DNA from 3 places in the Bacillus sp. 11C genome. Region 1 is predicted to be linked to each of the others. Evidence: riboswitches for the same ligand, from Rfam matches in the RefSeq annotation. Region 1 holds a riboswitch; each other region holds the start of a gene.
The links. Region 1 has a riboswitch for thiamine pyrophosphate ahead of ACY3LV_RS11355 (YkoF family thiamine/hydroxymethylpyrimidine-binding protein). Riboswitches for the same ligand answer to the same signal wherever they lie in the genome.
Positions count from the first base shown of each region.

Region 2: it holds a riboswitch for thiamine pyrophosphate, as region 1 does, so the genes downstream of both, tenA (thiaminase II) here and ACY3LV_RS11355 (YkoF family thiamine/hydroxymethylpyrimidine-binding protein) in region 1, are expected to answer to the same signal.
Region 3: it holds a riboswitch for thiamine pyrophosphate, as region 1 does, so the genes downstream of both, ACY3LV_RS08520 (acetylornithine deacetylase) here and ACY3LV_RS11355 (YkoF family thiamine/hydroxymethylpyrimidine-binding protein) in region 1, are expected to answer to the same signal.

Region 1 covers NZ_JBUPVZ010000007.1:3,019-10,551, reverse strand. The annotation lists gene rsbRB (RsbT co-antagonist RsbRB) at 1-135, shown strand, start outside; gene thiX (HMP/thiamine ABC transporter permease ThiX) at 169-933, opposite strand; gene ACY3LV_RS11365 (ABC transporter ATP-binding protein) at 908-2,551, opposite strand; gene ACY3LV_RS11360 (ECF transporter S component) at 2,538-3,137, opposite strand; gene ACY3LV_RS11355 (YkoF family thiamine/hydroxymethylpyrimidine-binding protein) at 3,178-3,741, opposite strand; TPP riboswitch at 3,836-3,948, opposite strand; gene ykoG (two-component system response regulator YkoG) at 4,051-4,737, shown strand; gene ACY3LV_RS11345 (ATP-binding protein) at 4,741-6,102, shown strand; gene ACY3LV_RS11340 (PepSY domain-containing protein) at 6,102-6,779, shown strand; gene ACY3LV_RS11335 (PepSY domain-containing protein) at 6,872-7,387, shown strand; gene ACY3LV_RS11330 (transcriptional regulator SplA domain-containing protein) at 7,472-7,533, shown strand, end outside.
Region 2 covers NZ_JBUPVZ010000007.1:187,992-195,524, forward strand. The annotation lists gene thiG (thiazole synthase) at 1-196, opposite strand, end outside; gene thiS (sulfur carrier protein ThiS) at 193-393, opposite strand; gene thiO (glycine oxidase ThiO) at 393-1,502, opposite strand; gene tenI (thiazole tautomerase TenI) at 1,486-2,103, opposite strand; gene tenA (thiaminase II) at 2,081-2,788, opposite strand; TPP riboswitch at 2,870-2,978, opposite strand; gene ACY3LV_RS12445 (monovalent cation:proton antiporter family protein) at 3,041-4,885, opposite strand; gene prpE (bis(5'-nucleosyl)-tetraphosphatase PrpE) at 5,118-5,852, shown strand; gene ACY3LV_RS12455 (RluA family pseudouridine synthase) at 5,863-6,762, opposite strand; gene ACY3LV_RS12460 (NAD kinase) at 6,777-7,533, opposite strand, start outside.
Region 3 covers NZ_JBUPVZ010000004.1:308,930-316,462, forward strand. The annotation lists gene ACY3LV_RS08505 (YggS family pyridoxal phosphate-dependent enzyme) at 1-693, opposite strand; gene sepF (cell division protein SepF) at 1-4, opposite strand, end outside; gene pgeF (peptidoglycan editing factor PgeF) at 700-1,536, opposite strand; gene ACY3LV_RS08515 (YlmC/YmxH family sporulation protein) at 1,699-1,944, opposite strand; gene ACY3LV_RS08520 (acetylornithine deacetylase) at 2,027-3,307, opposite strand; TPP riboswitch at 3,394-3,495, opposite strand; gene ACY3LV_RS08525 (ABC transporter ATP-binding protein) at 3,509-4,303, opposite strand; gene sigG (RNA polymerase sporulation sigma factor SigG) at 4,448-5,230, opposite strand; gene sigE (RNA polymerase sporulation sigma factor SigE) at 5,370-6,089, opposite strand; gene spoIIGA (sigma-E processing peptidase SpoIIGA) at 6,152-7,081, opposite strand; gene ACY3LV_RS08545 (S8 family serine peptidase) at 7,275-7,533, opposite strand, start outside.

The DNA.
Region 1 (7,533 bases):
ACTTTAATCGGTGTCAGGTCAACCCTGTCAGGAATCAGGCCTGAAATCGCGCAAACCGCTGTACAGCTGGGGATTGATTTTTCGAATATTACAATTAAAACCAATCTTGCCCAGGCATTAAACTATCATCAATAAGAAAAAAATCCGCTATCAACCGATAGCGGATTTTTATGAGGCAAAACATAGGGATACGAGTAAAGATCCTGCGAATAACAAGAGAACGAGGCAAAAGAACAGCCAATCGCGGCGGTTTACGGTCAGTGTCCGGTAATATGTCCGGTTTCTGCTTCCTGTAAAACCTTTTGATTCCATCGCAAGCGCTGTCCGTTCCGCTTTTCTGATGGCGCTGGCCAACAGCGGGATGGTATACCGCTTTAGCGCGCTGATTTTCTCAATGAAGCCGCTCTCTGCCGCTCCTCCTCTGATTTTATGAGCCTGCTGGATCAGCTGGATTTCATCCTTTAACAGCGGAAGAAAACGAAAGCCTGCAATGACCCCGTATGCGAGCTTTGGTGAGAGCTTGCATTGCTGGACAAGGCTCAGCATAAATAAAATGGGATCGGTCGTAAAGACAAACATCATCGATAACGCGGAAAAGCACAAAATACGAAACCCGAGAGAAATGCCGACAGAGACATTATCGCTGTTGATTGAGATAGGGCCTGCTTGAAACAAGAAATTATCCGGAGTTGTCGGGACCTTGCCAAAAACAGCGGCTGTCCATACGCATCCGAATGCCAAAATCAAAAACGGAATCGTAAACAAAAACCATTTTTTTAAAGGGATTCTGGCCGCCAATAGGACACCGGCAACGATGATGATATAAAAACACACAGGAGTGTAAGGATTGTAAATAAACGACAGCATGACGACACACAAAAAAACCGCCGCGGCTTTCACTGTCGGATTAATGAGATGTAACGGCTGCTTCATCACGCACCTCCTCTTGGTAGGCCATCCATTCATATAGAAGGGGGAGGGTGAGCTTTGCTTTTTGGACAAGCCCTTTTTCCTGAGAAAATAACTGCGCTGGAGATCCGTCAAAAGCTAGATTCGTATCATGGAGAACAAGCACGCTGTCGGCATACGAAGAGACAAGCTCCATATCGTGCGTAATCATAAGGACAGCGGTTCCTTCTTCCTTAATACGCCGAATCATATCCATGCATTCAGCCGCCGTATGGGCGTCCTGGCCAAAGGTTGGTTCGTCTAATAATAAAACCTTTACATCATGCATGAGCATAGTAGCGACACTCAGGCGCCGTTTTTGTCCTTGGCTGATCGCAAACGGATGATGATCAGCCAAATGCGCAAGACTGAAACGATCCAGCAGATGGTGCGCTTTTTCCTTAGTTTCAGCATTTACTTTTTGACCGAACATCAGCTCGTCATACACCGTATTGGTGACGAACTGATGCTCCGGGTTTTGAAAAACAAATCCCAAACGTTTTCGCAGTTCTTTTTCTTTATATGAATGCAGCGGCTGATCATATAGAAGAATCTTGCCGCTTTGCGGCTTCATAAGACGTGCGAGAACAGATAAAAGCGTCGATTTACCAGTGCCGTTAGGGCCGACAAGCGCCGTCAAAGAGCCTTCGTGCAATGAAAAGCTAAGGTCTTTGAAAATCGTCTGATGTCCTCTTGCGAATGAAAGGCCGCTGACTTCCAGCACACTCTTCCCAGAAGGAGTTTCTTTCTTTTCTGCATACTCGGCAGGAAAAGGCTTTTTGAACAGCGTTTCCTTTGATAAAGTAAACGGCATACTGCATTTTTTCTGCAGATCAGATACTTTTGGAATCGCGATGCCCATTTGCTTTAGGGTTGCCGCTTCGTACTGAAATAGATCTTGCGTTCGGCCATCCAGCGCTTTTTTTCCTGCTTTGTCCAGCACGATCGTTCTTTCAACCCAAGGCGTCCAGTCATCAAGCTGATGCTCAATGACAAGGAGGCTGAAGCCTTTATCACGCTGAAGATCTTTCATCATGTGAACGAACTCCCGCGCTGAATAAGGATCTAGAAGAGAAGTCGGCTCGTCTAACATAATGAGCTCGGGTTCCATGGCCAGTATACAGGCAAGAGCAACTTTCTGTTTTTGTCCCCCTGACAAAGTGGATATTGTTTTTTCTTTTAAATGAGCAATACGTAATTTTTCTAAAACGGCATCGATCTTCTCCGTCATCTCTTCTTTCGGAATCTGCAGATTTTCCAGCCCGAAAGCGATTTCGTCCTCCACCGTCAGCATGCAAAACTGCTGATCGGGGTCCTGAAAGACGACCCCGGCATACTGGGCTACCGTTTCGGAGGCTCCAGGGTCTGTGACCGGCTTTTCAAGTAAAAATACATGCCCCGACTGTGTGCCGTCACAAGCCTCCGGGTAGAGACCGTTTAAACAAAGGGCGAGCGAGCTTTTTCCGCATCCGCTCGGTCCTAGCAATAAAGCGCATTCTCCTTTTTGAAGCTCAAACGAAATATTTTGAAAAACCGGGTTCGCGTCTTCTTCATAAGAGAAGCTGAGCCTGTCAACCGTGAGAAGCTTATCAAAGGCTTGCATGTTCTGATACCCGTTTCCGTTTCTTTTTCAGTTCCTTTCCGAGTGCCATTCCGTTTAGCACGCCCGTATAAGCGAGAGAGTCGCTGACAGCCTTCCCGAGAAGTCCCGCAAGAAGTGCGCCGGAAGCAAGACGGATTATAAACAAAATGAGAAGATAACCTGGTGAATAGGCAATATAGCCAGAAACAAATAGATTATAGATAAAGCTGGCTACTGAAGATCCCATTCCTGCCAGCATAAGTACAGGCAGAGAATATGCTTTCCAGCGCGTCGCGAGAAATACAGCTTCAGCCCCGAGACCTTGAACGATGCCGACGACGATGACCATCGGGCCAGATGGATTTCCCAGCAGGCATTCAACGAGAGCGGCTATGACTTCAGAAACTAGCGCTGCTCCGGGTTTTCGAATAATGTACGCGGCGATGATGGAAACGATAAACCAAATACCGAAAATAGGTTCATAAGCGATTGGACCGAACATACCTGCAAGTACGTTTCCAAAATGCGTAAATAATAAATAAACCACGGCAAAAACAATACTGATAACGGACATAATGACAATTTCTTTTACTTTCCAGCTTTTCATTTTATCCCTGCTTTCTGTTTTTTCTAGATGGACTGTTAGCCTAAACATTCACAGTCATGGTTACGTGCTTTGTTTGCTTTCCAGCCATACGGAAAACGGCTTCCAATGTCCTGAATACGTCATGCGCATCCCCGTCAAGCTCACTCGCGTAATGGACACCTTGTACGAAGGTGCCTTCTGCTTTCGCAATGTCGACAGCTTCCATGATCAAGCCCATATAATCGGGCTCATTCATCGGATAAAGGGCAAATTGGCACGGCGCTTCCGCGTTCAGGCTCCGGACAGCATCTTCATTGACACGATTATCGTCTGCGGAAAGATATGTATCTCCTTGTGTGTCGCCCGGGCATCCGATGGAAAACGTGCCGTTCATGACGATGTGTTTTTCGCTGTTTGCCGCGTTAAGATAAATGGCTTTGGCTGCATCGAATACATGATCAGCCGATCCTCGTAAGATTGTGCTGATATGGTCGGTTTTCGTCCAAACCTTAGATGTGTCGGTTTTTTTCAGTGCAGACTTGATCACATTGATAAAATCATCTGTCATCGGATATAAAGAGAACCGAAAACCGGCGATTCTGCTTGTACCGCATATTTGCTGCATTTCTTTCACCTCTTGTTTTTTGGTAAAATAAAAAACTGCATATTCTAAGGGAATATGCAGTAAGAGATCGATTAAGCGCACAAAAAATACACCATTCGGTCAACCTGCACTTCCCCACGCTGGTATTATCCAGATCGGGTCATAAGGGATCAAAGCGCGTTACTCTCGCGCTTTATCTCAGCCAAAACAGCACCCCTAGTGCTTTCCGTATACAATTTTTTATGTTGACATCATAATAGATGATAAGAATCATTTTGTAAACCAAGAAATCATTTTTTTCATATCGAGTCAGGAGAGGGATGATCGGATTTGGAAAAAGGACACATATTAATTGTGGAAGATGAAGAAAAAATCGCCAGAGTGCTTCAGCTTGAATTGGAGTATGAAGGTTACAGCGTTACCATGAAACACAATGGTACGGAAGGGCTGAATGCGGCAGCGGAAGGCGGGTATACCTTGGTGCTTCTTGATGTTATGCTTCCGGGACTTAGCGGCCTGGAGGTGCTGCGCCGCTTGAGAAAAACGGATTCGCAAACACCGGTCATTTTATTAACGGCGCGCGACAGTGTGCCTGATAAGGTAACTGGACTGGACATCGGTGCCAATGACTATGTCACAAAGCCGTTTGAAATTGAAGAATTACTTGCCAGAATCAGGGCGGCACTGCGCCAAAAAGGGACAAAAACAAAAGATATTGACACCTTTCTTACTTATGACGACTTACGGGTGAATGAAAAAACACGTGAAGTGAGACGCGGAGACAAAGAGGTGGAATTAACGCCGCGGGAATTTGATTTGCTCGTCTATATGCTGAAGCATCCGCAGCAAGTGCTGACACGGGAGCAGATTTTAAGCTCAGTATGGGGATTTGATTATATTGGTGATACAAATGTCGTGGACGTCTACATCAGATACATCAGAAAAAAGTTGGATTATCCTTACGAAAAACAGCTGATCCATACGATTCGCGGGGTTGGCTATGCCATTAAGGGGTAAAAAATGAAGCTAAAGACCAAGATTCATCTATACACATCACTATCGCTGTTACTGTTATTAATTCTGGTCCATACCGCGGTCTATCTCATTTTTTCATCCGCCCTGACATCAAAGGATGCGGCCCGGCTTGCAGATGAGACCAGTAACATCGCCGAAGCACTGCATGCTGCTGAAACAGAAGGAGTGGCTTTGCAGGACATGCTGCAGGCCTATCTTCCGGCAAACGGCATGGTCCGTGTTGTGAATGGAGATCAAAAAGCCGTTATGACGATGACAAAAGAAAAAGCGTATAAAGATTTCCCTCTCGCTTTTCATAGCGGTGAAACTGCAGATGTAAGGAAACATGACGGCAAACTGTTTGCTGAAGCTGCTGTTCCGGTTATTTGGACCGATGGGCAAGTGGTATCTCTTCAGCTGGTTGAAAGGCTGGAGAACACAGAAGAGAGTCTGTTTCTGCTGAAAATCATCTTAATCGCTGCGAGTGCTGCTGTCTGTATCGCTTCTTTTTTTGCGGGAAGCTTGCTCGCCCGCCGGATCATCAATCCAATCAGGCGATTAATGATGACGATGAAAGACATACAGCGGGAGAAAGCATTCAAAACGATTTCCTTGGAAGGACAGTCCCACGACGAGTTATATCAGATGGGGCTGACGTTTAATGAGATGGCGATGATGCTGAAAGATCATTACGATAAACAGCAGCAATTCGTTCAAGATGCTTCACACGAATTGAAAACCCCGCTCACGATTATAGAAAGCTACAGCAGCCTGATGAAGCGATGGGGGGCAAAAAAGCCGGAAGTGCTTGAGGAATCGATAGAAGCCATTTATTCAGAAGCGCTGCATATGAAAAAACTGACCAATCAGCTTCTGACGTTGGCCAAAAGCCACGAAGGCATTGAGCTTGATCTGAAAACAATCGATCTGGTTGAAGTGTCGCGCACTGTCATGCAAACGCTCCAGCCTGTCTATCAGCGTGACATTTTTCTTGAAACAGATAAGGAGAGCCTGTTTGTAATAGCTGATGAAGAACGCATCAAGCAGCTGCTGACCATTTTGCTCGATAATGCCATTAAATATAGTGAAAAAGCCATTGTGATGACAGCCAAAACGAGGAATGGGCTGCCGTTTCTGTCAGTAAGGGATGAAGGCATCGGAATACCTGAGGAGCATATCCCGCACCTGTTCGAACGGTTCTACCGAGCGGATGAGGCACGAAACAGAAAAACAGGCGGAACGGGTTTAGGCCTTTCCATTGCCAAGCAAATCGCCGATGAGCACGGCCTTGAGCTGTCTGTAAAAAGTACGCCGGAACAAGGAACAGCTGTCACCATGGAATTCAGAGAACAGAATGGGGGAGGCTGATGAACAAAACAATCAAAGCAATTTCTGCTGCAGCGGCGGTTTTAGCCATCATCATCTGTGCGGTTCTTATCATTCGGCAAACCCATGAAGATGTAATGTCAAAGAAGGCTGTCGTAAAAAAAGTCGAAGCCTCTTATGAAGGCGAAATCACGAATGTAACACAATCAAAGGATAAAAAAACATATGATATGACCCTTGAAAATCCAAAGGGAACTTATTTTATAAAAGCTGATGCAAAATCGGCAGACATTCTTTCGATGAACAGAGTTAAAGAGATGAATCCATCTGTCATGACAGAAAAAGAAGCCGAGCAACTCGCACTTGAGCGGGTCCCGGGAACCGTCAAAAAACAAACACATCAGAATCGTGTTGCCACATATACCATTCAAAAAAAAGACGGAAAAACATACGAAGTGAAGGTAGACATGCAGGAAAAAGCAGTTGTGTCTGCTGACCAAATCAGCAGTAAAGACCAACCCAAAACACCGATTACGGAAAACGAAGCGAAAACCATTGCAGAGAGAGAAACGGGCGGGACGGCGGATGACGCAGATCTCGAAGAAAGTGGGGGCACTCTCATCTTTGAAGTGGATGTTGATCTTCCGGATGATAAAGAAGCGACAGTGAAAATCAATGCCTACACCGGAAAAGTTGCGAACATTGTGTATGAAGACTGACGTTTTCTCATCAAATTCTCATCTTTCTTTCGTTTTCCTTTCATGTTAAGTATGTAAACTGTACTCATACACATACAAAGGAGGAATCACATATGCTTAAGAAACGATGGATGGTTGGTCTTTTAGCAGGATGTTTAGCGGCTGGCGGATTCAGCTACAACGCGTTTGCGAAAGAAAACAATGATAACACACAGACTGCCGCTTCCGAGACTGGTGCACTCACTGAACAGGAAGCACAATCAATTGCCAAAACGGTTGTTGACGGCACAGTGGAAGACATCGACAGAGATATTTACAACGGTAAAGAAGTCTATGAAGTAGAGATCGAAAAAGACGGTGAAGACTACGACGTTTATGTAGATATTAAGACAAGACAAGCGCTTAATGACCCGTTAAAGGAGAAAGCAGAACAAGTCGCTATAACAAAAGAAGAAGCTGAAGAAATGGCCTTAAAGCAAACCAACGGAACCGTAACAGAAAGCAAGCTTGATGTAGACGACGGCGCTTACATCTACGAAATTGAGATCCAAACGAAACAAGGCACTGAGGCGGAATTTGACATCTCCGCAAAGGATGGCCGTATCATCAAGCAGGAGATAGACGACTAATCAAAACCCCCGCAGCAGCGGGGGGTTTTTTCATGATAAGAAGCCTTCGTTTGGACAATCTAAATAGAAAAGGAGGCGAAACACATGGAAAAGAAAGAGGAGCAATACATCAATCAGGCTGAATATGTCCCTCATCCGACAAAAGA
Region 2 (7,533 bases), 180 kb from region 1:
ATTTAGATAAATCAAGCTGTTCCAGAAAATTAGGCTGAGACGCTTCAAAAATGTTCATTCTCCGCACAGCAAATGTTAAAATATCAGACTCGGAAACAGCCACCGCTTCCTTTTGGATATCAAACGATGGGTATTTCCCCGTACCCAGCAGCAATCTTGATTGAAATGATTTCCCGCCAATAGTTAACATGCTCATCCGCCTCCTACAAAATGGACAATTTCAATGACATCGCGATCACAAAGCTCAACCTCGTGATAGTGTTCTTTGCCGATAATTTCTTTATTTCTTTCAACGATAACGATTTTATTTTCAAGCTGATAGGACGCCAGCAGATCTTGAATTGTACCTGTGTCTTTTTCCCATTTCACGTCTTTACCGTTCAGCTGTAGCATCATATCTGAACCGCCTCCTTGCGATCAATTCGGAATGCGTGCAGCCAGTCTTGATTGACCTCTATATTCATGATGAGATCACTGATCAAAGCCCCCGTTGCCGGAGCAAGCAGAATCCCATTTCTAAAATGGCCCGCAGCAAATAAAATACGGCTGTCCTCAGGGTGTCTGCCGATGTACGGTTTCCCATCCTTTGTTCCCGGCCGCAGTCCTGCCCAAAAACGATCCACCTTCATATTCTGAATGGCCGGCAGCATCGTTTTTGCTTTTTTCATAACAGATTCCAGTCCGCCAAGATCCGGTATTTCACTCCAGTCACCCGGCTTCATTGTCGCGCCGACAACCAGTCTGCCGCTTTTTCTCGGCACGATATAGCAATGGTCATGGTAAAGTGTTTTTGTCAGCGGTATATCATCATTCCAAACAGACAGGCATTCCCCTTTTACAGGGAAAAATGAGTTGTTCAGCCCGAGCTGTTTAAAAAACATTCCGCTCCACACCCCGCTGGCAACCGCGACATAATCCGCACATACGTTACCATTCGGTGTCTCGATGGACAGCGCTTCACCGTCACGTTCGACATGCATGACGGGAGTATGCTCAAAAATCTCCGCGCCAAGCGCTTTCGCTGCTTTCGCATATGCCTTGCAAACGAAATAAGGCTCAACATGCACATCATCCTGAATAAAGGATGCCCCGAAAATGTCACCGGACGTATACGGCTCTTTTTCTAAAACTTCTTCTTTTGTATGCCAGCTGACTGATTCCAAATCATCCATCTTCCTCAGCCGCAGCACGTCTTCTTCAGAAAACGCCAGCTTAAACATACCGCCGTTATGTCGACTGATATCAATACCAGATAATGGGTAAAGCTCTTCTCCAAGACCTTTGTACAGACGCTGGCTGTGCATGGCGAAGTCAAAAAACGCGTCACGTTCCTCGCACTCGGCATGGGCGCCAAGCATTCCGGCAGCGGCACTTGTTGTTCTGCCGCCCATTGTCCCGCTTTCAAACAATGCGATTGTTTTGTTTTCCTTTGCTAAATGATAAGCAATCGCGGAACCAATAATCCCGCCTCCAATGACTACTGCATCATAATGCCTTTTCATAGCGCATCTCCTTTAGCTTACGGGAATATCGTCTGGCAGCTTCCAAAGGGTCAGCGGAAGAGAAAATTCCTGACATGACAGCGATGCCGTCTGCTCCCGCTTGTTTTACGTCTCTTAATCTGTCTGGTGTCATGCCGCCGATGGCCATAATCGGGATGGACATCCGCTGTTTGATTTCTGACAGCAAGGACATGCCTCTGCCTTCAAGACCCTTTTTGCAATCCGTTTCAAACACATGGCCGAACAATACGTAGTCCGCATCTTCCTTTTCTGCTTGAACGGCTTCCTCCAGTGAATGCACTGACCGCCCGATATGAAGGTGAGGAAATCTGGCTCTGACCTGCTTCGGTGAAAAGCTGTTGCTCGGCAGCTGCACGCGATGAATAGATGAAAAAAGTGCAATATCCACTCGCCCATTCATGACCAATTTTCGTTTATCTACCCCGCCTTCAGAAACAAGCTCAAGCAGTTTCAAAATGTCAGCCGCCGATTTAGACCGTTCTCGAATGTGAATGTAATCAACTTCATTCTGAATCGCTATGATGACTCTCGCTAACGTTTCAACCGGCTTGCAGTCATCAGTTATGGCGTGAAGCTCCAAATTCCTCCACCTCTTTTATGCCGCGGTTAGACCAGCCTTCTTTTTGATAGGCCATTCCCCAAAATTGATACTCATAAAAGCTTGAAATAACAAAATTCTCTTTCATCTTGGCACGCACTTCCTCCGTGCTGTTTTCCGCCAGCTCATCAAAGCGATTGATTTGCTCTTCGACCTGCTGTCTGAACCAGTCACCGCCGTATGTGCTGATCCACTTCTGATAAATCGGATGCCCCGGATCACATGTCAGTAATTTCTCGCCAACCTCGTAATACAGCCAGTAGCATGGCAGCAGGGCCGCTAAGATCTCAGCAAAATTTCCGCTCAAAACCGAACGGTACATATGGGATGTATAAGAGTATGCTGTAGGAGACGGCTTAAAGGCCTTACGCTCTTCATCACTGATGTCCAGCAGCTCCGCAAACTCGCGGTGAAGCGCCATTTCCGCCTCATATGTACCTTGGGCGTGGCTTGCCATCCGGCCCGTTGTATAAAGGTCCTTCGCATAAGCGGCGCCGAACGATTGCACCTTGGCAAAATGCGTTAAATAATAAGAATCCTGAAGCACGTAGTATTTAAAACGGTCAATCGGAAGCGTTCCGTCACCGATTCCCTGAACGAACGGATGGACAAAGCTCCCTTCCCACCATTCTGCGGCTGCACTGCGGCATTCTTCTGAAAATTTCACACGTCATTCCCCCTGTCTGATAAATAAAAAAACCACTTTCCCGCAAGGAAAAGTGGTTTGGAATTGGCGTAGTAAACTAACACAAATACCGCTCCACTTCCCTACGCAGGTCTGAACCTGTTCAAGTTATGAGGGTCTAAAAGTCACACTTTTATCTCAGCCCTTATGAAGGACACCCCTAGTGGTTATACGAATACATATTGAATTGTTGTTGCACCTCTATATTAACACGAATCCCTATTTGGTCAAGGTTTATCCTTCTAATGTTTTCTTAAGTTCCATTACATACACCCTAGACCCGGTGACAATTAAGCGGTCTCCCAGTTTCAGCCTTGTATCCCCATGAGGAACGATGCTGTCCACACCTCTAAAAATCCTGACAAAGATGACGTCTCCTGTAAAAGGGAATTCCCGTAAAATCACACCGTCGTACGTGCTGTTTTCCATATTAATTTGATACAGAGAAGACTCTTGGTTCGTGAGCAGCTTCATGACACCAGGCGCTTCTATTAGCGCGCGAAGCAGCGTTTTTGTCGACAGCAGAATAGAAAAGATGTTGATTCCCTGCTCCTTCAAAGTTGCTTCATTTTCGGGTGATCCCACGCTGGCAATGACTCTTCCTGTTCCTTTTTCTTTTGCAAGTAACGCAATGTCCGCATTCATGTCTTCATTCCCAGTTGCGACAACCAGGATATCTGCATCAAAAATGCCCAGTGATTCAAGCGTCTGGTGTTCATAGTCAGAGATGGCTTCAACGGTAAATACTGATTCTGACAGCTTTTCCTCCGCATTCTCTTGATAGACATGCACAACACGCACGTCATACTCCTCTTCCGGCAGTTCAAGAGTAACCGGCAATGTCATTTGGTTCGCGCCGATAAACGTAATTGTCTTTTTCTCCTCCGGGTGCTCTTCCCGTGTGTATAATTTTTTAAATAAGACCGGCGAAAAAATACTGGCAATGACGGCTACTAACGTCAACGCTCCTGACATATTTGCGCTGATCACGTGAAGCTGCTGTCCGATTGTCGCAGCGGCAATCACGAGCGAGAGCGTTGATGTCAGCAGGAAACCAGACGCCAAAGTGGTTCGTTTATCATACCACTTCTTCAAGTACAGGACAGGAATGATTTTGCTGACTAACAGCGCCAAAAGCAGAAGCGGGATCATGATTAAAATTTTCGGATCTTGGAAAAGGGTCCAAATATCGAGCTTCACACCGACCATTACAAAGAAAATCGGAATTAAGAACCCGTAGCCGAATGAATCCAGCTGCTGAACAAGTTCTTTGTTTGGCGAAAGAAGGGAAACGAGAACCCCCGCTAAGAAAGCGCCGAGAATATTTTCCGCCCCAAGTGATTCAGACAGGGCAACCAGTACGATAATTAACGTAAAAATGGCACGCGTCCCGATCTGAATCGTCCCTTTTGACATCGACTCAACAAATGAGCGATGTTTAAAGACCCGGCCGAAAAAGTAAAGCACCACTCCGGCTGCAAACAGGATCATCAAGAGCCACATGTTCCCGCTGTCTTCTCCGTATAGAGAAGAAAACACAGCAAGAAGAATCATCGTGACCAAATCAGCAATCACGGCAACAAGCAAAATAATCTGCCCGATATTTGAATTCATAATCCGTTCTTCTTTTAACGTTGGAACGACAACACCTAACGAAATCGTTGAAATAATTAGCGTCATTAAAAACGCATTTTCGATAAATCCTGCCAAGACGAACCCATAGGACAGCAGCAATGATAAAATAAATATACCGGCAAAAATAATGGACGCCGTAGCAAACGTATTAGGCGCCGCTTTGCCGTTCGGCAGGAGCTGCTTTTTCTTTCCTTTCTCAAACGATGAAAAATCAATTTCAAGCCCGCTTAAAAACATTAAAAAGATAAATCCGAGCAAAGAAAGCGTCTCAAGCCATGTATCACCCTCGACAACTAAATTAAGACCGCTTTTTCCGATAATCAGCCCCATAATGATTTCTGCAACAACAACCGGGATCGTCAGTTTAAAGCGGTGCAAAAGGATGGGTGTTAAAAATGCAACGATAAGTACAACAACTAAAGATGCGACAGATGAATGCGCCATAATCAGAACCTCCTTTTTAGGTCAGGGTTATTTCAGTTCTCAATCAAAGAACAAAACCTCATTTTTTAAAAAACATAACGCGATTTTAACAAGGATGATGATAAAAAATAAAGTAAAAAGGTCTTATTCCTGTTTAGAAAATAATTCTTCTATAATTTGCACATAAAAGCCTGTGATGACTCACAGCACTTTGCTCCATAATAAATAAAACAATCGGCAAGGAGGATCACGCATGGCTTACGATATAATCAGCGATATTCATGGCTGCTATGATGAAATGATGGCATTAATCCAAAAGCTTGGCTATACAATGAAAAATGGAGTGCCTGTCCACGAAGAAGGCAGGGTGCTTGTTTTTGCCGGAGATTTAACTGATAGAGGACCAAAATCGATTGAGGTCATCCGCTTTGTAGCCGGCGCTTACGAAAAAGGCGCTGTACGTTATGTTCCGGGAAATCATTGCAATAAGCTGTACCGCTACTTAAAAGGAAACCCCGTGAAAGTGATGCATGGCCTCGAAACAACAGCGGCAGAGCTTGAAGAATTTTCTACAGAAGAAAGAAAAACAGTCAGCGAACAGTTTATGAAGCTGTACGAAACGGCGCCGCTTTACGACATCTTACATAACGGAGAATTAGTTGTCGCCCATGCTGGCATAAAGGCTGACGATATCGGAAAATTTACCCGCAGAGTGAAAGACTTTGTGCTTTACGGCGATGTGACGGGTGAAACGTATCCGGACGGCAGGCCTGTCAGACGTGATTGGGCTGCATCCTATAGCGGAAGCGCTTGGGTGGTATACGGCCATACACCTGTGAAAGAGCCCCGGAAAGTCAATCGCACCATCAACATTGATACAGGCTGCGTATTCGGAAATAAACTGACAGGCTTTCGCTTTCCAGAACTAGAGACCGTCTCTGTTCCAAGCTCCCTGCCTTATGACGAATCAAGATTTCGCCCAATATAAAAGGAGAGAATTACGGATTCTCTCCTTTTATCAGTTCTTTCATATCTTGAGGCAGTGCAGCATGAAACACCATGTTCTCCTGCGTCAGCGGATGGATAAACGAAAGCTGCTCGCTGTGCAGAGCCTGCCGGCCAATTTCCCGTCTCGTTCCGCCATACAGTGTATCACCGCACAGCGGGTGCCCGAGGTAGCTCATATGTACACGAATTTGATGGGTCCGACCTGTCTCAAGCTGCAATGTCACCGATGTGATCTCGTCAGTTGCGTGTGTGACATGAAAATGGGTAACAGCCTTCTGGCCGTCCGGTGTCACGATCCGTTCAATAATACTGTCAGGATGTCTGCCAATCGGAGCATCGACAGTTCCTTCCATCTGTGTCATCCGCCCGTGGACCACTGCCGCATACCGGCGTTTCACAAGCCCGCTTTTTTGCGCTGACGATAAAATCGAGTGGGCAAAGCGATGCTTGGCAACAAGCATGAGACCTGATGTATCCCGGTCCAGCCGGGTGACAAGATGAACTGTCGCCCTCACTCCGTTTTTTTGATAATGATGGATCATTCCATTCGCAATGCTGCCGGATGGGTGCTCTCTTGAGGGGATTGATGATACATAAGGCTGCTTGTTGATCACAAGCACATGCTCATCCTCATACAAGATATCGAGCGGGACAGGCTCTGGCAATAACGTCTCACTCACCTGTTCCTCAGGAAACTTCACGACAAGAAGATCTCCCTCTCTCAAAACGTATTTGACCGTTACATGCTCACCGTTGATCAGCAGGTCTCCCCCGCCAAACTTGATATCGGTTAACAGACGTTTCGAAATTCCCAGTTCACCTGCATATTCCTTTACAGTCATTCCGTCTTCAGCGGAAGTGATGTTCTTTCTGATAAAAAAATGCTCCACGATACGTCCTCTTTCTATTCACCTTTTCCGATAAACGAATCCTGAACTCTTTTCCAAAATGGAAACGGACGGAATCTCGCAAACCTTACATTTTCAGATGCAACTTGGCAGCGAATCGACTTCACATCCTTATGAAGAAGGGTTAAATGGTCAATTGTCACTTGAAAGTCAACTTCGTTTCTCGGCTTAATCATGCAATCATGATGGGAAGGGAGAAGCAGCGGCGATCCGACCGTCCGGAATACACGGTTGTTAATAGAAGCCATTTCCGCGAGCTGGATCGCTCTGATAGACGGATGGATAATCGCTCCGCCCAGCGCCTTATTGTAGGCTGTGCTGCCGGATGGCGTTGACAGGCAAAGGCCGTCGCCCCGGAAGGTTTCAAAGAGCTGCCCCTTGATTTCCACATCAGCCACAAGGCTTCCTTCTATGCTTTTAATTGTACATTCATTCAATGCTAAATATCTTTCTTCCCGCTCGTTTTCGTGATAGGTCACAATCACTTCGAGAAGCGGATATTCGACTGTATGATACGGCGTTTTCGCAATCGCAAGAACAAGCTTTTCAATTTCATGAGGAACCCAGTCGGCATAAAACCCCAGATGACCCGTGTGAACGCCGACGAATGCTGTTTTATCCAAGCGGTCGCTGTATCTGTGAAAAGCATACAAAAGCGTTCCGTCGCCTCCGACTGAAATGACGATTTCCGGTTCATTTTCATCCAGTTCCATATCAAAATCCAATAAATACGCCTGTATTTTGCTTTTCAGC
Region 3 (7,533 bases), on a different contig from region 1:
TCATTGCTGTACACCCCCTGTTTCATTTCCGACTAACGATGAGCCGATTCTAATATAAGTAGCCCCTTCTTCAATTGCAATTTCAAAATCATTTGACATGCCCATCGACAGTTCTGTACACGGAGCGTTCGGCTGTTTCAGCTCCTGAACCTGATGACGGAGTTCTCTCAGCGACCGGAAACAGCTTCTGACCTGATCTTGCTCATCAGTCAGTGGAGCCATTGTCATCAGTCCGGCCACAACGATATGTTCGAAACCGGAAAGCTCCTGTATGAATGGTATGACTTCTTCTTTTTTCATGCCGTGTTTAGAAGGCTCAAGAGAGGTATTGACCTGCACAAAGCACTTGACAGTACCTTCAGCCCGTTTTTCAATTTCTTTCGCTAATGAGAGCCGGTCTAAGGAATGGATATAGGAAACCGCATTGACAACGGCTTTTGCTTTTCTTGATTGCAGACTGCCGATAAAATGCCATTCCGGATTCCCTTTTATGATTTCCTGTTTGCGGAGCAGTTCCGCATCCCGATTCTCTCCGAGGCAGGTGATGCCCGCATCCACTGCCTCCTGTGCTCTTTCAGGCGATACATATTTTGTGACTGCAATAACCGTAACTTCATCGGAGCTGCGGCCCGATCTGTTACATGCTTCGTTTATTCGTTCGTTTATATGTCGTAAATGATCAACAACACGCAAGATCTTTTATGCCTCCTTCATTCCGATAAAGGACATCATTCGTCCAGTTTCCCCCTGATCGCGGCGGTGAGAATAGAAAAGTGACGGCTCACTTTCCGTGCATAAACCGCTGACAGAAATCTGTTCAGTTGCCAAACCGCTGTCGATCAGTATGAAGCGGTTCAGCTCTTTCAGATCAAGCTGATATTGTGCCTTTTCCGTCTGATTAACGGCACGTCCTGCCGAAACCGGCAATGCCCGGACAGCATCCATGACACGGTCGTCTACCGTATAGCATGCTCCGCTGATAGACGGTCCAATAACAGCATAAATGTCTGAGAGATTTGACCCTTCCTGCTCGGTCCATTGCTTCACCATTTCTCTGCCAATCTGTTTGACAGTGCCTTTCCACCCGGCATGGGCGACCCCGACAAGCGATTTAACCGGATCATAGAAGAAAAGAGGCACACAATCAGCAAAGCATAATGCCAAAAACACATTCTTTTCATTTGTGTAGAGCCCGTCCGTTGCTTTCAGAGCCGTGTGATACTCACGGGCGCCTTTTCCCCTATCTCTCTGCGTCACTTTTTGAACGCGATTATCGTGTGTCTGATCAGCAAATACCCAAGACTGCAAATCAATATTAAACATATCGGCAATATATTCGCGATTTTTAACTACATCTGCATCTTTGTCATGAACGTGCAATCCTGTATTTAACGATTCAAAAGGCTTTTGGCTGACACCGCCGTTTTTCGTCGTGAACCCGGCAATGACTTCTCTGTTGTTTTGATTCGTTTGTGTCCAGTCTTGTATCATGAGTGTCGAGGGTGTGGTAAGACTGAATGGGTGATATGTATTCATGATGATCCAACCTTTCGACAAACATTTAAAAAAGCGGAATTTCCCACTTATTTTACCACATCTTTCTGCATTCGTTGAGCGCCGATTTGCATATTTCTAAATGAAATGTGCCGGAAGAAACTGGACTTCCGGCATTTTCCAATCAGCAGCAGACAAGCAGGTTTATGCATGCGGTTCACTTAATCGGACCAAGATCACATCTTCCCCGATTTTTACTATATTTCGCCATGGAATGACTAATTCCTCTTCTTTTCCAAAAAATCCGAGAACCTTCCCATTCCCCCCTAATATGATCGCCTGAATTTTACCAGTAGTCACATTGATATCGATATCGCCAATGCTCCCCAGCTTTTTCCCGTTTGAGACATTGACAACATCCTTCACCTGAAATTCTGAAATGCTGATCATTCCATCACGTCCTTTTTCCGTCCTTTTTTCAAGTATATGAATGGGCGGGCTGAACCTTGTCAGCAAGAAGAAATTTTCATGGTTACTGTTCTTTTTTACCGCTGCACCATCTAATGATAAAATCGAGCATGATTTTTGTGTAATCCACCAGCTGCTCAATCGATACCTCCTCGTTCACAGAGTGTGCATTGTGCAGATCGCCAGGACCGTAGATCACGCTTGGAATCCCGGCATTAAACAGCCATCCCCCGTCTGTAACGGATTGAGAAACGTCAATAACCGGATGCTCCCGTTTCACTTCCTCATGAGACGCTGTAAGCGCTAAGACGCCTGGGTGGCTGGGGTCAACTTCCAGTGCCGGAAAAATTTCTCCTTTGTCTTCAATCATAGATGAGCCTCCCCACTTAAAAACAGGGCGGTTTTCCCTAAGCCAAATATCACTGTCGCTCAGCCGGTTGATGTAATCTTCTATTTCCGCTGCCACTTGTTCATGGGTTTCATTCGGGTAAAAATGGACCGTGATCCACAGGCGGCACTCGTCGGCTATAAAAGCCGCATGTCTGCCGCCTTCAATAACAGCCGGATTAATGGTATTTGTGCCGGGTTTAAAGCCGGGATAACTTTTCAAGATGGACCAGTGGCGCTCCAGTTCACCGAGTCCCGCAATGATTTTAGCCATTTTTTCAATTGCACTTGCCCCGAAGGTTCCTCCTCCAGCATGAATCATATTCCGTCTCGTTCCATCATGAAACGTTTGACTGCTTTTGATTTCGATCCAGCCAGTAATGACACCGCCTTGGCCTTGAATATGCATGTCGCTCGTATCGGCGACAATTGCAAAATCAGCGTGGTAGCCTCTCTTACAGCATTCAAGTGTGCCGGCTTCGCCGACTTCCTCCCCGATCACTGATTGCAAAATCAAATCACCTGGAAGTTCAATGCCGGCTTCATGAATCAATTTGACCGCAAACAGCACACACGCCAACCCGCCTTTCATATCTGAAGCGCCTCGTCCGATTAAGAAACCGTTTTTCTCAATTGGGTGAAACGGATTATGCTCCCACCCCTCATCCTCTTTTACCTCTGCCACATCTACATGGCCATTGATGATTAAGCTATGATAACCGGCTGAATCTGTCCCTTTTAGAAGACCCACTACATTTGGATCTCCCGGGTACACGTCCCATTTATCGATCGAGAATCCCATGTCATGTAAAAACCCTGCAATCCATGACTGGACGCCGTCTGTATTCCTTGCAGGCGGAGCAGGTGTCTGATAAGAGATCAGCGTTTTTGCAAGCTCAATCAGGTCCCCCTTTTGATCTTCCGCTTTTTTTAACAGAGAGTCTATTTGTTGATTCAATGTGATCCGCTCCTTTTCTTAAAAATCAAAAAGCCGTTTCATATGTTATGAAACGGCTCAATCAAAACAGACAGAGTCCTATGTACTCCGCTTTTTCACCGCTTCCCTCCGCTGGCATGATCCAGATCAGGTCAAAAGGGTTGAGACAATGTCTCTCTCAGCTTCGAAAAGCACCCCTAGGATGAATCTATGTGTTGTTTGTCAGGCATTCGTGATCGGCTCGGCTCTTGTTAAAAACGGCCGATCCTGATTCCATAATACATGGATTGGCGTATCAAAAAAAGCCGAAAGTATGTGATCAGTAAGCATTTCCTTTATTTCTCCGGATTTAAAGACCTCTCCCTGTTTTAACAAAAGGGCTTTGTTAAAGACCGGCAAAATTTCTTCCGCATGATGAGTCACATAAAGGATCGATGGCGCATTTTCTTTGTTTGCAATGTATGTAATCGTGTCTAACAATTTTTCCCGGGCAATAAAATCCAGCCCTGTGACCGGTTCGTCCAGTATCAGCAGCTCCGGATCCGCCATTAGCGCTCTTGCAATCAAGGCTCTTTGTTTTTCTCCTTGAGAAAGGGTTTCATAACGGCGGTCGGCATATTCAATTGCTCCCAAATCCTCTAACAAACCAATCGCTTTTTCCCTGATTTCCGCACTTGGCGTTTCATACAATCCAATTGAAGCGTAAGCTCCGCTCAAAGCAATTTCAAACGCTGAATCTGCCGGGTGCAATTTTTGCTGAAGAGCCGCTGAGACGAGGCCGATTTTCTGCCTGAGCTTCTCCCCAAGCTCGGTTTTGCCAAATTCATGGCCAAGCACCTGCATCTCGCCTGATGTTGGAAAATAATATGAACAAAGCATATTTAACAGTGCGGTCTTTCCCGCGCCATTCAGTCCGTACAGCACCCAATTTTCCTTTTCTTCCACCCTCCAATGGATATCCCTCAGTATCCACTTTCCATTTCGTTTTAATGAGACATTGTCAAGCTGCAAAATCATCGTGTTCCTCCTCTTTACTGCCTTCTATAATTGTTTAAATTTTCATAAAACTTTGTACGAACTAGGATACCTTATTTTTTCCAAAACGTAAACCGCCCGCAATAGAAAAGCCTTTAAAACAAAAATTGTTTTAAAGGCTTTTCATTATTGATGGATATTCTTATTCATTTGTTTGATAGCCGCTTTTTCAAGCCTGGACACCTGCGCTTGGGAAATCCCGATTTCCTCCGCTACTTCCATTTGTGTTTTCCCTTGGAAGAACCTCTTTCTCAAAATCATTTTTTCCCTATCATTCAGTCTTCTCATGCCCTCTTTTAAAGCCAGCTCTTCAATCCATTGTGAATCTTTATTGCGCTCATCACTAATTTGGTCCATCACATAGATAGGGTCTCCGCCGTCGTTATAGATCGGTTCAAATAGAGAAACCGGATCCTGAATGGCATCAAGCGCAAATACAATTTCTTCATGCGGTACTTCAAGAACTTTTGCGATGTCTTCTGCAGTCGGCTCCTTGCTTGTCTCACTGATTAACCGCTCTCTTACCTGAAGTGCCTTGTAAGCGATGTCCCGGAGTGATCTTGAGACACGAATCGGGTTATTATCGCGTAAATACCTGCGGATCTCTCCGATTATCATAGGTACAGCGTATGTTGAAAACTTAACATTGTGGCTTAGGTCAAAATTATCAATGGATTTCATTAGTCCGATGCAGCCGACCTGAAATAAGTCATCAACATACTCTCCTCTGTTATTAAATCTTTGAATGACACTTAAGACAAGACGCAAGTTCCCGTTTACAAGCTTTTCTCTCGCTGAATCATCGCCTTCATCCTGCAGCTGCCTAAACAGCTTTCTCATCTCTTCATTCTTGAGTACTGGTAATTTGGAGGTATCCACCCCGCAGATTTCGACTTTATTTCTCGACACTTTTTTCCCTCCCTACAGGAGCTGCTGTACAACGTTAAGTATCTCCTTGGGTGGGAAAAATATGCACTGCACTCAGATCGAAAAACAGTCGAATTCAGGAAATCCCTGTAAAATCAAGGGTTCTATACTATAAAAAATTTTACACCATTTTGTTGAATTCTTTTCTCAATCTTTTTATTATTCTTTTCTCCAGACGTGAAATATAAGACTGGGAAATTCCCATCATATCCGCTACATCCTTTTGGGTCTTTTCTTCTTCGCCGACAAGCCCAAACCGCAGCTCCATGATTTGCTTTTCCCTCTCATTAAGCTGTTCAAGCGCTTTTTTCAAAAGCTTTTTATCTACGTTAGCTTCTATGTCTTTTGTGATAATGTCATCGTCCGTGCCGAGCACATCAGAAAGCAAAAGCTCATTGCCGTCCCAATCAATATTAAGCGGCTCATCAAAGGAAACCTCTGACCGGATTTTGTTGTTTCTTCTTAAATACATCAGGATTTCATTTTCTATACAGCGTGAGGCATAGGTCGCCAGCTTGATTTTCTTTTCTGGATTAAACGTATTCACAGCTTTGATTAATCCGATGGTGCCAATGCTGATTAAATCCTCTATATTAATTCCTGTATTTTCGAATTTACGGGCGATATAGACGACCAGACGCAAATTGCGTTCAATCAAAATGGCGCGAGCCGCCTGATCGCCGTTTGGAAGCTTCATTAACAGAACCTGCTCCTCATCTTTAGATAATGGAGGAGGCAGAGCTTCACTCCCGCCTATGTAATAGACTTCATCACTTTTCAGCCCAAGTTTCATCAGCAGCTTATACCAGAGGTGCGTCAATCGCAATTTCAGTTTTTTCATCTTCCTCTCCCTTCTAAATGTCACGTCGTTTGAGTATGATAAGTAACGGACATTTGCGAACATTATGAGACGTGTTTGATGGTCTTGCCCGAAAGCATTTTCGGATGAATAATGGCGTCAAACTCGCCATCTGCAGATAGCTTTGTTGTGCTGATGCCGATTAAGCATTTATCCGCAGAAATCATTTCTTGTTTTGTCATAATCGTTACGTGATCCGGTTTAACGCATAGTAAAAATTGATTTTGCTGACCTACTCCCCTGTATGGAATCAGCCTCATTTTATCCAAAAAGCGAAATGAATCATCGAGCTGCTGAGTGGCTTCCAATGGATCTGTGTTTCGAATAATCATCGTTTCGGCTGCTCCGAAAATCGGTTCCAGTTTATCAAGGTGAATAATCATGACAGGCGTTTTAGTAAGCGGATCGTACAGCTGATTACCGGAATCAACCAGCCCTCTGACATGAAGCGTTTGGCCGCCCAAATCAGCCTGTACGCTGACTCGTTCCTCATATTGAATGTTCTTTGTTTCAATCTCTTCAATTCTTCTCTTAGAAAAAAAACATAACACTGGAAAGCCAGCAACAATAAACAACCAGCTGATCGGGTCTCCAAACCCTGTTTGATTCGTCATCATGACACCGTTTCGAACAACGGAATTGGTCTGCAGCAAAGAATGGGCTCCGATCATTCCTCCCCCCATTAAAAAAGTCGCAAAATAAAAGGAAAACAAATTTTGAAAGAAATAACGAAATCTTTTAAAGCCAAATGTCACCATCACAATAACAACTGAAAAAGCCAGCTTACCGGCCGGATGTTCAACGATCGGCGAAAAAGGAGTAAACATCAATAGAACAATACTTGAACCGATGAACGCTCCGCCTAGCAGTCTTCTTTTTTTCACATGCCGTTTTAAAATAAATGCCGTGAGCAAAAGCAAAAGTGCGTCAAAGCAAAAGTTCAATAGCCAAATGACATCCAAATAGATTTTCACATCTGACTCCTTTCTTTCTTGCATCACGCTGTTCCCCTTCTTGTTTCATAAGTATAAATCAAGCTCTGTGGGAAAGTCTGTCAATTAATGTTGAGAGGAAAATACAATTTTTCAGGGATAACTGCTTAATTTGTCGAGGGAATAAATGAGAGTATACATAAAAAAGCTGCCCTTGACGGCAGCTTTTTTACACTTAATTTCCAGTGTTGATATAGAGTTTCCCGTTCGCTGTTTTTCTTGTTTCATTTCCATAATCATCACGTACAATCACTTCTACTTTTGCTCCGTTTGCTTTAATAGAAGAAGTGGCTGTCCAATAGCCTTCATATCGCCCCGGAGAAATTTCTCTTAACGGGAGCTCGGTGGCGTTTTGCACACTCGCTCTTGCATTTGTCAGCGGCATACGAATGACGAACGTTGCATCCAAATCTTTAGCGCTTGAGAAAGCGACT